Regions from separate parts of the Lysinibacillus sp. 2017 genome, predicted to be linked through region 2. Evidence: predicted binding sites of a transcription regulator. Region 2 holds the regulator's gene; each other region holds the start of a gene.
What was found. Region 2 encodes Rex, which represses fermentation and respiration genes when NADH is low (regulators of the CRP and FNR family bind a similar motif). Its sites were predicted from a motif close to TTGTGAAATATTTCACAA; they were not measured.
Positions count from the first base shown of each region.

Region 1: the regulator Rex is predicted to act here: its motif matches at 2,551-2,568, upstream of yeiL (transcriptional regulator YeiL).
Region 3: the regulator Rex is predicted to act here: its motif matches at 2,749-2,766, upstream of DCE79_RS10435 (helical membrane plugin domain-containing protein).

Region 1 is NZ_CP029002.1:2,531,587-2,536,471, forward strand. Features, by position in the region: gene alaS (alanine--tRNA ligase) at 1-983, opposite strand, end outside; gene DCE79_RS12385 (3-phenylpropionate MFS transporter) at 1,343-2,491, opposite strand; gene yeiL (transcriptional regulator YeiL) at 2,595-3,263, shown strand; gene DCE79_RS12395 (NupC/NupG family nucleoside CNT transporter) at 3,398-4,609, opposite strand; gene DCE79_RS12400 (SF1B family DNA helicase RecD2) at 4,883-4,885, opposite strand, start outside.
Region 2 is NZ_CP029002.1:3,438,515-3,443,399, reverse strand. Features, by position in the region: gene DCE79_RS16790 (ABC-F family ATP-binding cassette domain-containing protein) at 1-1,502, opposite strand, end outside; gene DCE79_RS16785 (redox-sensing transcriptional repressor Rex) at 1,632-2,264, shown strand; gene DCE79_RS16780 (twin-arginine translocase TatA/TatE family subunit) at 2,348-2,575, shown strand; gene tatC (twin-arginine translocase subunit TatC) at 2,593-3,414, shown strand; gene DCE79_RS16770 (CPBP family intramembrane glutamic endopeptidase) at 3,494-4,138, opposite strand; gene groES (co-chaperone GroES) at 4,411-4,695, shown strand; gene groL (chaperonin GroEL) at 4,814-4,885, shown strand, end outside.
Region 3 is NZ_CP029002.1:2,154,392-2,159,276, reverse strand. Features, by position in the region: gene DCE79_RS10450 (DUF5412 domain-containing protein) at 182-544, shown strand; gene DCE79_RS10445 (SDR family NAD(P)-dependent oxidoreductase) at 551-1,333, opposite strand; gene rarD (EamA family transporter RarD) at 1,582-2,481, shown strand; gene DCE79_RS10435 (helical membrane plugin domain-containing protein) at 2,825-3,253, shown strand; gene DCE79_RS10430 (NAD(P)/FAD-dependent oxidoreductase) at 3,292-4,476, shown strand; gene DCE79_RS10425 (serine protease) at 4,666-4,885, shown strand, end outside.

The DNA.
Region 1 (4,885 bases), 910 kb from region 2:
CCAATTTGTTTAGCATAACGAACCGCACGACGTAGTAAACGACGTAATACATAGCCACGACCTTCGTTTGAAGGTAATGCACCGTCACCAATCGCAAAGGCTACTGTACGAATATGGTCAGCAATTACTTTGAATGGTGTGTTAATATCTTCCGTTGAACCGAAAATTTCTTTTAAGTCAACTTCTTGTGGACGTGTATATTTACGGTTTGCGAAGTCTTCCGTTTTTTCGATAATTGGCATGAATAGGTCTGTATCGAAGTTTGTTGGTACATTTTGTACAACTGAAACAATACGTTCTAATCCCATACCTGTATCAATGTTTTGTTTTGGTAGTGGCGTATATGTGCCATCTGGGTTGTGGTTGAATTGAGAGAACACAAGGTTCCAAATTTCTAAATAACGTTCATTTTCTCCACCTGTGTACATTTCTTCTTCAGGTGCACCAAAACCATATACTTCACCACGGTCATAGAAAATCTCAGAGTTTGGACCAGATGGACCTTCCCCGATGTCCCAGAAGTTCCCCTCTAAACGGATTAAACGTTCAGCAGGAATACCGATTTCGTCATGCCATACGTCATATGCTTCTTGGTCTTCTGGATGAATTGTGATTGATAACTTTTCTGGTTCAAAGCCCATCCATTTTGGATCTGTTAGGAATTCCCATGCATAGTGAATAGCTTCTTTTTTGAAGTAATCGCCGATTGAGAAGTTTCCTAACATTTCAAAGAATGTATGGTGACGTGCTGTTTTCCCTACGTTTTCAATATCGTTTGTACGAATTGATTTTTGTGCGTTTGTAATACGTGGGTTTTCTGGAATAATGCGACCATCAAAGTAAGGTTTTAATGTTGCTACCCCTGAGTTGATCCATAATAGAGATGCATCATTAATTGGTACAAGTGGTGCTGATGGCTCTACATGGTGTCCTTTTTCTTTAAAGAAGTCTAAGTATAGACGACGAATTTCTGAAGCTGTCATAGTTTTTGTCATGTTGTTTTCCTCCTAAAATAATTTAAATGTTTTGAATGATGATGATGTAATCCAGAAAAACAAAAAAGCCCTCATCCCGGTAAAGGGACGAAGACTGTAATTTCGTGGTACCACCCTAATTTATAATGCGTTAAAAACACATCATATCTCAAGCGCCTGTAACGTAGGCGAACGGCAGGTATTAGTTGCACTCTGGAGTAGCTTTCGGTATTTTTTACACGGAGATTTTTTCAGCCAAGAAATCTCTTTCTGCTCGCGTTGTCCATACGTACTTTTTCCATCATCGTTTTCATTATATTCTATTGTTCATTATAGAAAAATGAAATCCGACTGTCAATCGCCATTCCTTAATAATCAAATCGTTTTTTCGTGAAAAGAATTAAGAAAATTGCTGGTACAGTAAAAATAATCATACCTAAAAATGCTAATCCAGGTTCAATTTCATAAAGTGCACCGCCTAAAAGCGTTAATAATGCGGCACTCAAACTCATGGCAAGCGCTGAATAAATCCCCTGTGCGTTTGGAATTTGTTCTTTTGGTAATGCTTTCGAAATATAACGAATGAAGGCATAGTGTGCCATCGCAAATGATAAAGCATGTAGTGCCTGCGAAATAATGAACATCGGCATATTCGGAAAAAGATACACGATAAGCCATCGTACGGTAGCTCCAATTGCTGCTAGAAGCATTAAAGATGATGGCTTCCACTTCGTTAAAAATGTATCGGCCTTTAAAAAATATAAGATTTCAAAAAGTACTGCAACATTTAAAATCATCCCAATATAAAAAAGATTAACGTTTAAATCTTGTAAATAAATATAGCCATAATTGTAATACGAAGCATGTGCACCTTGTAGTAAGATCACAACAAGTAACACAACACCAAAGCTTTTTACTTTAAATAAACTTTTCATCGATAAAGCTTTTGTAATATCTTGTTTCGGCGCGAGACTTAACACTTGTGGAGCTGGCATTAATTGAATGGCCAAAAGTGCAGTTAACCCTAAAATCATCGTCCATAAAATCATTTGCTCTCCGTACATACCCGTGATCATACTAATAATTAAAACTGCAATAACATAACCAAATGACCCAAGTGAACGCGCTTTCCCGTAATGAATTTTTCCGTGCTGCATTAACGTGGATGCACTACTTTCAACTGCCGGTAGCAAGGCTGGATAAAACGCACTAAATAACATGGTTATAATAAATAGCCCTGCAAATGAATCAATCGGAATGTAAAATAAAGTCACAATCAATGAAGCAATTGTAAAGAAAAGCAATACATTTTTATTACTCATCACTTTAGAAACATAAGGGAAAACAAACATGGTCGCCACAGCACGTGCCACTAAACCAAATCCCATAATGATACTCGCTTCTGATACTGTTAGCCCTTTATCATTAATCAGCCAACCCGTCCAATAAGGTAAAAAGATACCCCATGTAATAAAAAACATAAAGAAGTTTTTTGCTAACCACCGTTGATTATTCATAAAAACCGTCCTTTTTCCATTCTATTACATTGAATAATAACATGGTGAATTATACAATAATGTGAGATATCTCATATTTTAAGATGAGGAGTTGCATTATAATTTGAAAAAGTTAGCCCAAAAAGAAGCTGTAGCATATATAAAGAAGTACCCAATTACACCATTTTTTTCTTTTGATATTACCCCTTACATTCATGTATTTGAATTTGAGAAGGGTGAACTGATTTTCCAAGAACAATCTTTTCCTGATTATTTATTTTACATGGTAGAAGGAAAAGCAAAACTATATATTACGCATAAAAACGGTAAAATTTCGTTAATTGATTTTTTAGCAGCCCCTACCTTCATGGGTGAAATCGAGTTATTAAATTCCGAACGTTATTCGAAAGGTATTCAAACGGTTACCAAATCCATTTGTTTGGCTATTCCCATTCGTGAAGTGAAGGAACAAGTGTTAGCAGATCCTGTATTTTTAAAAATCCTTTGCTTGTTTTTAAGTAAAAAGACCACGACTGTAACTGCAAAGTACACACAAAATCAGGCTTATCCGCTCGAAAATCGTTTAGCATCCTTTATATTGCTTTCATCGGATCAGCACTATTATAAAGAAAGGCATACCGAAGTATGTGAATACCTCGGTGTTTCCTATCGCCATTTGTTATATGTACTCGCACAATTTAATCAAGCTGGCTATATTGAAAAGCACAATCGAGGTTATACATTAACAAATAAAAACGCTTTAGAACAGTTAGCAGCTGAAATTCAATATTAGAAAATACAATTCACGCCAAAATAGCGCGAAATGTCTTTTCTTTTGCGAGTTCCCTTAAAAAGGTATACTTTCTTAACCATAAAAAAAAGACTGTGCTAAAAGTAACTTTTAGCACAGCCTTTAAATTGAATCGATTATAAGAACATCCCTGCAATAGCAGCTGATAATAATGATGCTAATGTACCTGCAGCTACTGATTTCAATGCAAGGCTCGCAATCATACTACGTTTATCTGGTGCCATACCACCTAAACCACCGATTAAAATACCCATCGAGCTTAAGTTAGCAAATCCGCAAAGTGCGAATGAAATGATGATTCCTGTTTTCTCAGAGAATTCTCCAATCATTGGACCAAAGTTAGAGTAGGCTACGAATTCATTTAAGATCAATTTTTGACCGATAAATGAACCTGCATCTACTGCTTCATGCCAAGGAACACCAATTGCAAATGCTATTGGTGAGAATACATAACCAAGAATACCTTCTAAAGTTACGTTATCAAGACCGAATAAGCCCAAAACGCCACCTAAAATACCATTTAAAAGAGCGATTAACGCGATGAAACATAATAACATTGCCCCAACGTTTACTGCTAATTTCATACCATCAGATGCACCTTGAGCGGCTGCATCAATGACGTTTGTAGATTCTGAGTTACGCTCTAATTTGAAGTCTGCTTCATCAACAACTTCCGTTTCTGGAATCATTAATTTCGCCATAATTAAACCAGCTGGTGCAGCCATGAAACTTGCTGCTAATAAGTATTCTAAAGGAACACCAAGTAACGAATAACCAATTAATACAGAACCTGATACAGATGCAAGTCCCCCAGTCATTACTGCGAACAATTGTGATTTCGTCATTTTATTTAGGAATGGACGAATGACAAGCGGTGCTTCTGTTTGACCTACGAAAATATTGGCAGCAGCATTAACTGATTCTGCTTTTGTTGTTCCTAATACTTTTGATAAGAAACCACCAATAATTTTAATAATTAATTGCATAATTCCTAAGTAATAAAGAACTGCAATTAAAGATGAGAAGAAGATAATAATCGTTAATACGCTCATTGCAAATACAAATCCTACGTTGTCAGCATCTGCTAAGCCACCGAATACGAAAGTAACCCCTTCATTCGCATAACTGATTAATTTTTGTACGCCATCTGAAAGCTTCATCAATAGTTCACGGCCTGCTGACCATTTCAATACGATAAAAGCAAAAATAAGTTGTACAACTAAACCTGATAAAATAATTCTCCACTGAATCGCTTTACGATTGCTTGAAAAAGCAATCGCAATACCGATTACGACAAGAATACCAACGATACCCCAAATGTAATCCACTGTATGTGCACCTCTTTTTTAATTTTGTAAACCTTTTCATTTTACAATTACTGACATCACGCTTCAGATATCGTATAAGTTTTTATTTATACTACCATACCCATTTACATATTATTAATTAATAGTTTCTTTTTAAATTTCTAACTTTTTAAGCAATTCACGCAGGAAATTATTATAAATATAATATATCCCATCGTTTTCTCTATTTATTCAAAATAAAAACCAGCTCGTTTTTTCTAGGTGCACATAGAAAAAACAAACTGGCATATTTTGTTA
Region 2 (4,885 bases):
GAAACGAATAAAAGAGTACCCGGATAATCGATTAGCGCATTTTCTAAAATTTCCTTACTGTCTAAATCTAAATGGTTTGTCGGCTCATCCAGTACGAGGAAGTTCGATTTTTGCATCATCAGTTTTGCTAGTGCAAGACGTGCTTTTTCGCCACCTGATAATGAATTGACGGTTTTTGAAACATCATCGCCACTAAATAAGAAACGTCCTAAAATATTGCGAATATCTTTTTCGTTCATCGACGGCCATTCATCCCAAAGTTCGCTTAACACGGGCTTGTTGGAATGTAACTTGGCTTGTTCTTGATCGTAGTAGCCAATTTGGACATTTGTCCCGTAACGAATTTCTCCGTTTAAAGCTTCTAAATCCTTCACCACTGTTTTAAGTAACGTCGATTTACCGACACCGTTTGGACCAACTAAAGCGATACGATCTTCACGGAACACACGTAATTCAATATTATTAGAGATTTCCTTGTTTGGATAGCCAATTGCCAGTTCATCAATGGAAAGTACGTCATTACCGCTTTGACGGTCAATCGTGAAACCAAAGTTTGCGCTTTTTTCATCGCCATCAGGAGAATCCATCCAGTCTGTTTTTTCTAATACTTTGCGGCGAGACTGTGCCATTTTTGTTGTCGATGCGCGCGCTAAGTTCTTTTGAACAAAGGTTTCAAGCTTGGCTTTCTCGTCCATTTGACGTTCAAACATTTTCATGTCACGTTCATAGTTTTTTGCTTTTTCATCTAAATAGCCACTGTAGTTCCCAACATATTTTGAAACTTTTGTGCGCGACACCTCATAAACGATTGAAACGACTTGGTCTAAGAAGTAACGGTCATGAGAAACGATTAAAATTGCGCCATCATAGCCCTTCAAATAGCTTTCTAACCAAGATAATGTTTCGATATCTAAATGGTTCGTCGGCTCGTCCAAAATAAGTAAATCTGGTTTTGAGAGTAAAAGCTTGGCTAAAGCCAGACGCGTACGTTGACCGCCTGAAAGGGACTGAATTGGCTTAGTATAGTCTTCAGGGAAAAACTGCATGCCATGTAAGACAGAGCGTGTATCTGCTTCGTATTGATAGCCCCCAGCCTCTTTAAAGTCATGCTGTAATTGGTCATACTCTGCCATCACACGTGCATATTGTTCACTATTTTCATATATGATTGGATCGGCCATCTGCTGTTCTAAATGACGGAGCTTCTTTTCTTGCTGATGAAGTGCACTGAAAATTGTCATCATTTCGTCCCAAATGGAAAGCTGCGAATCAATGCCAGCATGTTGCTCCAAATAACCGATACGTACATCTTTTGGAATAATAATTTCGCCAGAATCATAGCTCATTTGCCCAGCAATAATTTTTAATAATGTCGATTTCCCAGCACCATTGCGTCCTACTAACGCAACACGATCACGGTGCTGAACTTCTAATTTTACACCGCTCAAAATTTCGTCGGTAATAAAAGATTTATATAATTGATTTACTTGTAATACAATCATTTTTACACCTCTGTTTCTTCCTATTAGTTTAATGGATGAAACAGACACGTGCAACGATGGATACTTTACTTGTTGCTACTTGTTTAGTAAGATTAAAACGATTTCCAAATGTATGTAGGAGGAGAATGTGTGAAACCAGAAACAAAAATTCCACAAGCAACAACAAAAAGACTTCCTCTGTATTATCGATTTTTGAAAAACTTTGCAACTGAAGGTAAGAAACGAATTTCATCACAGGAATTAAGTGATGCGATGAAAATAGATTCTGCAACAATACGTCGTGATTTTTCTTATTTTGGCGCACTCGGTAAAAAAGGGTATGGGTATGATGTGCAGTACTTACTTGAATTTTTCCGACAAACGTTAGATCAAGATGAAGCGATGAATGTCGCTTTAATTGGGGTTGGAAACTTAGGAAATGGCTTACTAAAATACAACTTCCAAAAAAATCATAACACGCGAATTGTTGTCGCATTCGACACGAAGGCACCGGTTGAGGGAACAGTCATTAGTGATATTCCTGTATTTCATCCAGATCGTTTAGAGGAAATGTATGAGGAGTTTGGCGCGGAGTTAGCCATACTAACAGTGCCATCACGATCTGCACAAATGATGACAGACCGCTTAGTGAAGATGAATGCAAAAGGAATATTAAATTTCACGCCAGTGCGTTTATCTGTTCCAGATTCACTAAAGGTGATGAATATTGATTTATCGGTCGAATTGCAGGCACTTATCTACTTAGTACGAAATTCAGATTAGTAACAAATTGTTCACATTACTATAAATGGTAAATTCCCGTTAATTACTGTAAAATGTACATAATAATAGAGGAGGTGGCTAAAATGGTTGTGCATTTAAATGCGATTGGACCTACAAGCCTAATTATCATCGGATTGATTGCGTTATTAATATTCGGACCGAAAAAATTACCATCTTTAGGCCGCGCAATGGGAACAACTTTACGTGAGTTCCGTAGTGCTACAAAAGGTTTAACGGATGACGATGATGATATCGATTCGAAAAAAGCAGTTATTGAACATAAAGATAACGAAAAAAACGACATGAAGTAAATTAAGGATGTCTTAGTATGAATCCAAGTGAATTAAGTGTAATGGAACATGTAGAGGAGCTTCGAAAACGTCTCTTTTTTGTAGCGATATTTTTTGTGCTCGCTCTATTTGTCGGCTTTTATACGGCAAAGCCAATTATTCGACATATACAATTTAGTGACAATGCTAAAAATATTACGATGAATGCATTTAGTGTTTCCGATCCATTAACGGTCTATTTACAAGTGACTTTTATTGTTGCGGCCATAATTGTATCTCCGATTTTACTGTATCAGCTATGGGCATTTATAACGCCAGGCTTACATGAAACAGAGCGTAAAGCAACATTAAAATACATACCATATGCATTTGTACTCGGCATTGGTGGAATGGCATTTGCGTACTTTGTTTTATTTCCGTTTGTTATGCGATTTATGATTGGGTTAGCGGATGATTTAAGTATTACGCAAACGATCGGAATTAATGAATATTTCACGTTTTTATTTAAATTAATCATTCCGTTTGGACTTTTATTCCAATTACCTGTCGTCACATTATTTGTGGCGAGGCTCGGAATATTAAACCCAGCATTAATGGTGAAATTCCGTAAATATGCGTATTTCGTATTGATTGTTATTTCCGTATTACTTGCACCACCGGATTTAGTATCGAACATTATTATTGCGATTCCACTCTTTATTTTGTATGAAGCGAGTATTATAATTTCCCGTTTTGGTTACCGAAAATATGAGGCTGCAGAAGCGGCACGTATTCAGGAAGAGGAAGAGCACGAGCAAAATTTACAAGTAGAAGAATTACTTGAACAACAACGACGCCAAATCGAACAAATGAATCAATAAACGAAACGCTGTCTTCTAATGAAGATAGCGTTTTTTGATGTAAAAAAACCTCGCTAATTAATTAGCGAGGGGAAAAATGCTACATTTGAAATTTATCGGCATTCATTTGGACGAATGTAACAAAACCATTTAGTAGCATATGGGCGATAATTGGGGTAATGATTCGTTTCGTTCTATTGTAAAGAAATGCGAAAATCATTCCGCAAATTGTATACAGTAAAATATGTGTGAAATCTAAATGGATTGCAGCAAATACGATGGCACTAATAATACTGGCAATCCAGAAGTTATAACTTTGGATAATCGAACCGAAAATAACACGGCGGAATACAAGTTCTTCTAAAATGGGGCCAAAAAATACCGTCGCCACAATCATGATCGGCGCTACCTTTGTGACATCCATGATATCTTGTGTATTTTCAGAGCCCATGTCAATGCCAAGTACAAGCTCGATGTATGACCCAATCGTTTGTCCGAGAAACACGAGGAAGAAACCGATGACACCCCAGCCAATGGAAGCACCAATAGATGCTTTTTCTCCGTTAAAGATATTCCAAAACTGCTTATTCCGTGAAATTAAAAGCAAGCTCACCATAAATGCAATAGCAAATGATATGGTAGACCACCATGCAGAAAGTTTAATTAGTTGTTCTCTTTCTGTTGGTGCAGAAATATATTGTAAGATGAACTCTTTTAAGTCAGGAATCAAAATGAGAATAAGCACGGATAACTGACATATGATATAAGTAAGTAAAACATAAAATGCGGTTCTCTGTGTTTTGAACTTGGGTGATGAAGTTGACGTCACGTGTAATTACCTTCTTTCTATAGTTACGATAAAAACATACTTTCTTATATTGTAGTGGAAATTGGAAATAAAACAAAATTTTTTAGTGTTGTGACTTGCAAAAAAATAGGGAATTCATTAAACTAGTACTTATGTTAGCACTCTTTGTTATAGAGTGCTAAAAAGAAAAATTTTAGGAGGTTGTTCACTTGTTAAGACCATTAGGAGATCGCATCATTATTGAGCTTGTTGAGGTAGAGGAAAAAACTGCTTTCGGTATTGTATTACCTGACTCAGCAAAGGAAAAACCACAAACTGGTAAAGTTGTGGCAGTAGGTACAGGTCGTGTTCTTGACAACGGCACTCATGCCCCGCTTGACGTAAAAGTAGGCGACGAAATCATCTTCTCTAAATTCTCTGGTACAGAAGTGAAGTACGATGGCGTAGAATACTTAATTTTACGTGAAAGCGACGTACTAGCTATTATCGGGTAATCCAAAACTTTAAAACCAAATTGCAGTCAGCGTATACATAGGAAATTTTGCTGGCTGCCTATCTTATGACTATTAACAAATAAAAAATATATCGTAAAAATTAGGAGGAAAATGAATTATGGCAAAAGATATTAAATTCTCAGAAGAAGCACGCTCATTAATGGCGGCTGGTGTAGATAAATTAGCAAAC
Region 3 (4,885 bases), 1.3 Mb from region 2:
GAGTCTTACCTAAAAAGGGAGGAATACTTTGTGGGTTTTAAATGTTGCAAGTTTGTTTTTTGGGCGTAGAGCTTGTAGTTGGGGAAGAAGTTTATGACGAATTAGGTGGTGCTTGCAAAACATATCAGGTAAAAAAACAATATACGTGCTATAGCAAGGACACATACAGGGGGAATCAATAATGAAAAAATTCATGAAAATGGGACTTATCGTTGGTACATGTCTACTAGCATTACTCGGTTACGGCATTTATCGGGCATTTTTCGATATGAGTCATTTGCCAACAGGAGAGTTTCTGACTGAAGAAGTATCCCCTGATGGCTCATATACTCTAAAAGCCTATGTCACAAATGGCGGTGCAACCGTGTCATATGCTGTTATAGGTGAACTTATTTTTAATAACCAAAATAAAAAGCCAAAAAATATTTATTGGAATTACCGCGAAGAAAATGCAGTAATCGAATGGGTTGACGATCAAACGGTCATCATTAATGGGCATTCCTTAAAGGTGCCAAATGAAACATTTGATTTCCGTAATCCGTAACAATAATTAAAGCGTTCCACCAGCCCCACCGTCCATATTAATCGCTGTACCTGTAATATAGCTCGCCGCGTCCGATGCTAAAAAGACGATGGCATTGGCTGCTTCTTCCGTGTTTCCGATACGACCAAGTGGGATAGTTTTGCCGACTTCTTTTGAATAGGTATCCCATGATTTATGGGGCATCGCTTTTTTCCAGCGCGCTTCAATTTGACTACTACGGATGAGACCAATACATACCGCATTGACACGAATATTGTATTTGCCTAAATCATTGCTCATCGCTTTTGTGAGAGCAAGTCCAGCTGCGCGGCTTACTGTTGTTGGAAGGCTCTCTGCTGGCGGTGTTTTTGCTAGTACCGCTGATAAATTGACGATGGCACCATGACCTGCCGCCTTCATGAAGGCAACTGCGTATTTTGAGGTATGTATGGCGCCAAATAATTTTAAATCTAAATCCGCTTGCCATAATGGGGTATCGACGTCCTCGAAACTATTTGCGGAAGCTGTCCCTGCATTGTTAATCAAAATTTCGAGCTTGCCATATCGCGCCACAGTTTCCTCGACAATACGTTTGCAATCCGCCTCTTTTGAAATATCCGCAACCACGGTAAAAACTTCAATACCCGTTTGCTCTTGAATAATTGCTTTTGCCTCCGCAAGTCCAGCTTCACCACGTGCCGCAATGGCAACCTTTGCACCTTCTTTTACAAATTGTAGTGCACTATAAAGACCAATTCCTTTACTACCTCCAGTAACTAAAACCACTTTGCCTTGTAAGCCTAAATTCATAATTTTTCCCTCCACTTGTTTATTCTAAATAGTTTTATTATTGTATCAAAATTTTCTGAAGAAATAATTAAAAATAGCGAGATGCAGAGAAAATTTCTAGTAATGAAGAAAATTATAGATTCGACATTTACATCTGAAATTTCGACAACTATAATGAAATGAGCTATATATGACGTTGAAAGTAGGAGCTTTATTAATTAAATAGATTAATAGTCGTATTTTGGTAGAAGATAGAAGAAGGTGCAACAATGTCAGAACAGAAAAAAGGCGTGCTCTTTGCAGCGGCAGCCTATATTATGTGGGGGCTAATCCCACTGTACTGGAAACAAGTGCAACATGTATCCAGTATTGAAATTTTAGTTGGACGAGTTATTTGGGCGTTCATTTTCACAGCAATTTTCATCCTTATTATCGGGCAACGAAAACAGCTCATTGTCGATATTAAGGATTTATGGTTAAAACAACTCCAATTTTGGTCACTTTTTATAGCGTCCATTATCATTTCTCTTAACTGGGGTATTTACATTTGGGCGGTCAATAACGACCACTTATTACAAGCAAGCTTAGGCTATTATATTAATCCCCTGATTTCCGTAATATTCGGGATGTTTTTCTTTAAGGAAAAGTTATCTAAGGCAACGATTTTATCGGTCATCATCGCGGCATTTGGTGTTTGCTTTCAAGTGTTTACAGGTGGGACATTCCCTTGGGTATCGCTTACACTCGCGATAAGCTTTGCGTTTTACGGGGTATTGAAAAAGAAAATTCCGCTTGATGCGACGCGCGGTTTAGCGATTGAAACACTTTTCATTTTACCATTTGCAATTGTTGGTTATATTTTCTTAGCGCAAACTTCCGAAGTATCCTTTTTACACGTGGATTGGAAAACGAATTTCTTCTTAATCGGTAGTGGGATTATTACCGCATTACCCCTTGTATTATTCGCGAAGGGTGCACAAAAAATTCCGCTATATTTAATGGGTTTCATTCAATTTTTATCACCAACAATGAGCCTACTAATCGGTATATTTGTTTATAAAGAGCCATTTACAGGAACTGAGTTTTTCACATTCTGCTGTATTTGGTTAGCCGTATTTATTTTTTCTCTTTCAAAATTTGTCGAGGCGAGAAAACGTCATTCAATCTAATGAATTTGTTGCCCTGTAGCATTTGTTACAGGGCATTTTTTTATAAAAATAAACTACATAATGCAAAATCTATTGAGTTTCTTCTTATTAATAAAGCGAATGAACTAATAGCTACATGTTATAAAACCTGTGATTTTATGTATTGATTTATTAAAAATATTACGTTTTACAATATAATAAATTCTGATAATTAATTTTTCCGCGTTTTATTTCACTTTTCTAATTGTATCAACCGAATCTTTGTGCTATCGTTTCTTAATGAATGGTATGTGAAAGTTTTTACAAATGGTGAAAATTTTCATAGTGTAAAAAAAAAATTAAGTAATGGCAAAGGAGAGTTATTATGTCAGAAATGAACAATCAACAGGTTGAAAAAGTATCTGTTACTCAAGAGCAATTAGACGTATTAGACCAATTATTAAAGCCAGAGGTACAAGCATCATTAACTACGCTTGTTGACAACCTTCCAAAATTGGCTGAAATGACAACTCTATTAACTAAAGCGTATGACTTTGCAAACGCTGTAGCTACAGACGATACATTAAAAAATGATACAGTTGCTGCAGTTACAGAAATGGCTGCTCCAGTAGTTGGTACAGCAAAATCTTTAGCGCAAACTGCTATTGAAGCAAAAGACCGTGCAGAAGAAAGCACTGAAACTGTTGGCGTATTTGGCTTATTAAAAATGATTAAAGATCCACAAGTACAAAGTGTACTACGTTTCGCAAACTCATTCTTACAAGTAAGCGCTGAGCGTAAATTAAACAAATAATTCGCAAAATCTAATTTAAAATGGAGGATGTATTTACTATGTCAAAAGAGATCGTTATTTTAGGTGCGGGCTTTGCGGGTGTACTAGCTGCTCAAACTGCTCGTAAATATTTATCTGCTGATGAAGCAAAAATTACTGTAGTCAATCAATTCCCGACTCACCAAATCATTACTGAATTACACCGTTTAGCTGGTGGTACTATTAATGAAGGTGCAGTTGCATTACCACTTGCAAAAATTTTCAAAGGTAAAGATATTAACCTTGAAATCGCTAAAGTAAACAGCTTTAACGTAGATGACAAAAAGGTTGTTTTATCAAATGGTAAAACATTATCATACGATACATTAGTTGTATCTTTAGGTTCTCAAACTGGTTTCTTCGGTATCCCAGGATTAGAAGAAAACTCATTTGTATTAAAATCAGTTGATGAAGCTAATGCTATTCGTGAGCACATCGAAGCACGTATTAAAGCATATGCGCAAACAAAAGACGAAGCAGATGCAACAATCGTTATCGGCGGTGGCGGTTTAACAGGTGTTGAACTTGTTGGTGAAATCGTTGACCACTTCCCGAAAGTGGCTGCGAAATATGGCGTAAACTTCTCTGATTTAAAAATTAAATTAGTAGAAGCAGGTCCTCGTATTTTACCAGTATTCCCTCCAAACTTAATTGACCGTGCAACTGAATCATTATCTAAACGCGGTGTAGAATTCATTACATCAACTCCTGTAACTGGTGTTGAAGGCAATGTAATTCAATTAAAAGACCGTGAACCAATCGTTGCGAACACATTAGTATGGACTGGTGGGGTAGCTGCACTTCCATTAGTAGCTGAATCTGGTCTTGCTGCTGACCGTGGTAAAGCAACAATCAACGACTTCTTACAATCAACTTCTCACCCTGAAGTATTTGTAATTGGTGATGCTTCTGCGCACATTCCAAACCCAGGTGATCGTCCAACTTACGCACCAACTGCACAAGTTGCATGGCAACAAGGTGAAATCGCTGGTTACAACATCTTTGCTCAAGTAAAAGGTGCTGACTATAAAGAATTCAAATTCACAAACTCAGGTACTTTAGGTTCACTTGGCCGTAAAGATGGTATCGCTACAGTAGGTGCTAACAATACACAACTTGTAGGTTTACCAGCATCATTAATGAAAGAAGCTTCAAACATCCGTTACATGACGCATATTAAAGCGTTATTCGGTTTAGCTTATTAATTTATAGTATTTCAAACGACTAGAGGAATTTTTCCTTTAGTCTTTTTTTGTTTTATTATAAATTATTGAATAATACCGTGAAAAAACAATTTTTTGATTATATTTCCTATTTTGGAAAAGATAGATTACAATTAGTATAATAATAACTTGTAACTTAATAGAGATTGATTCTGGTTGGGGGAAATGTATATGAATATAATTAATAGCGGGGATTCCTTGTTTTTATTAAATGTACAACAACAACTTGAGTATGAAAAATTAAATGAATATGAATTCTATTTTAGCATGTTAAGGCATGATTTTTTAGATACGCCTTCTGCGATAGCTAGTATGAGAGATTGCTGGGTTTACTTTTATTATAAAGAGGTGCCGGATTTTAATTCGGAATTATCATTAATGTATGTATTAC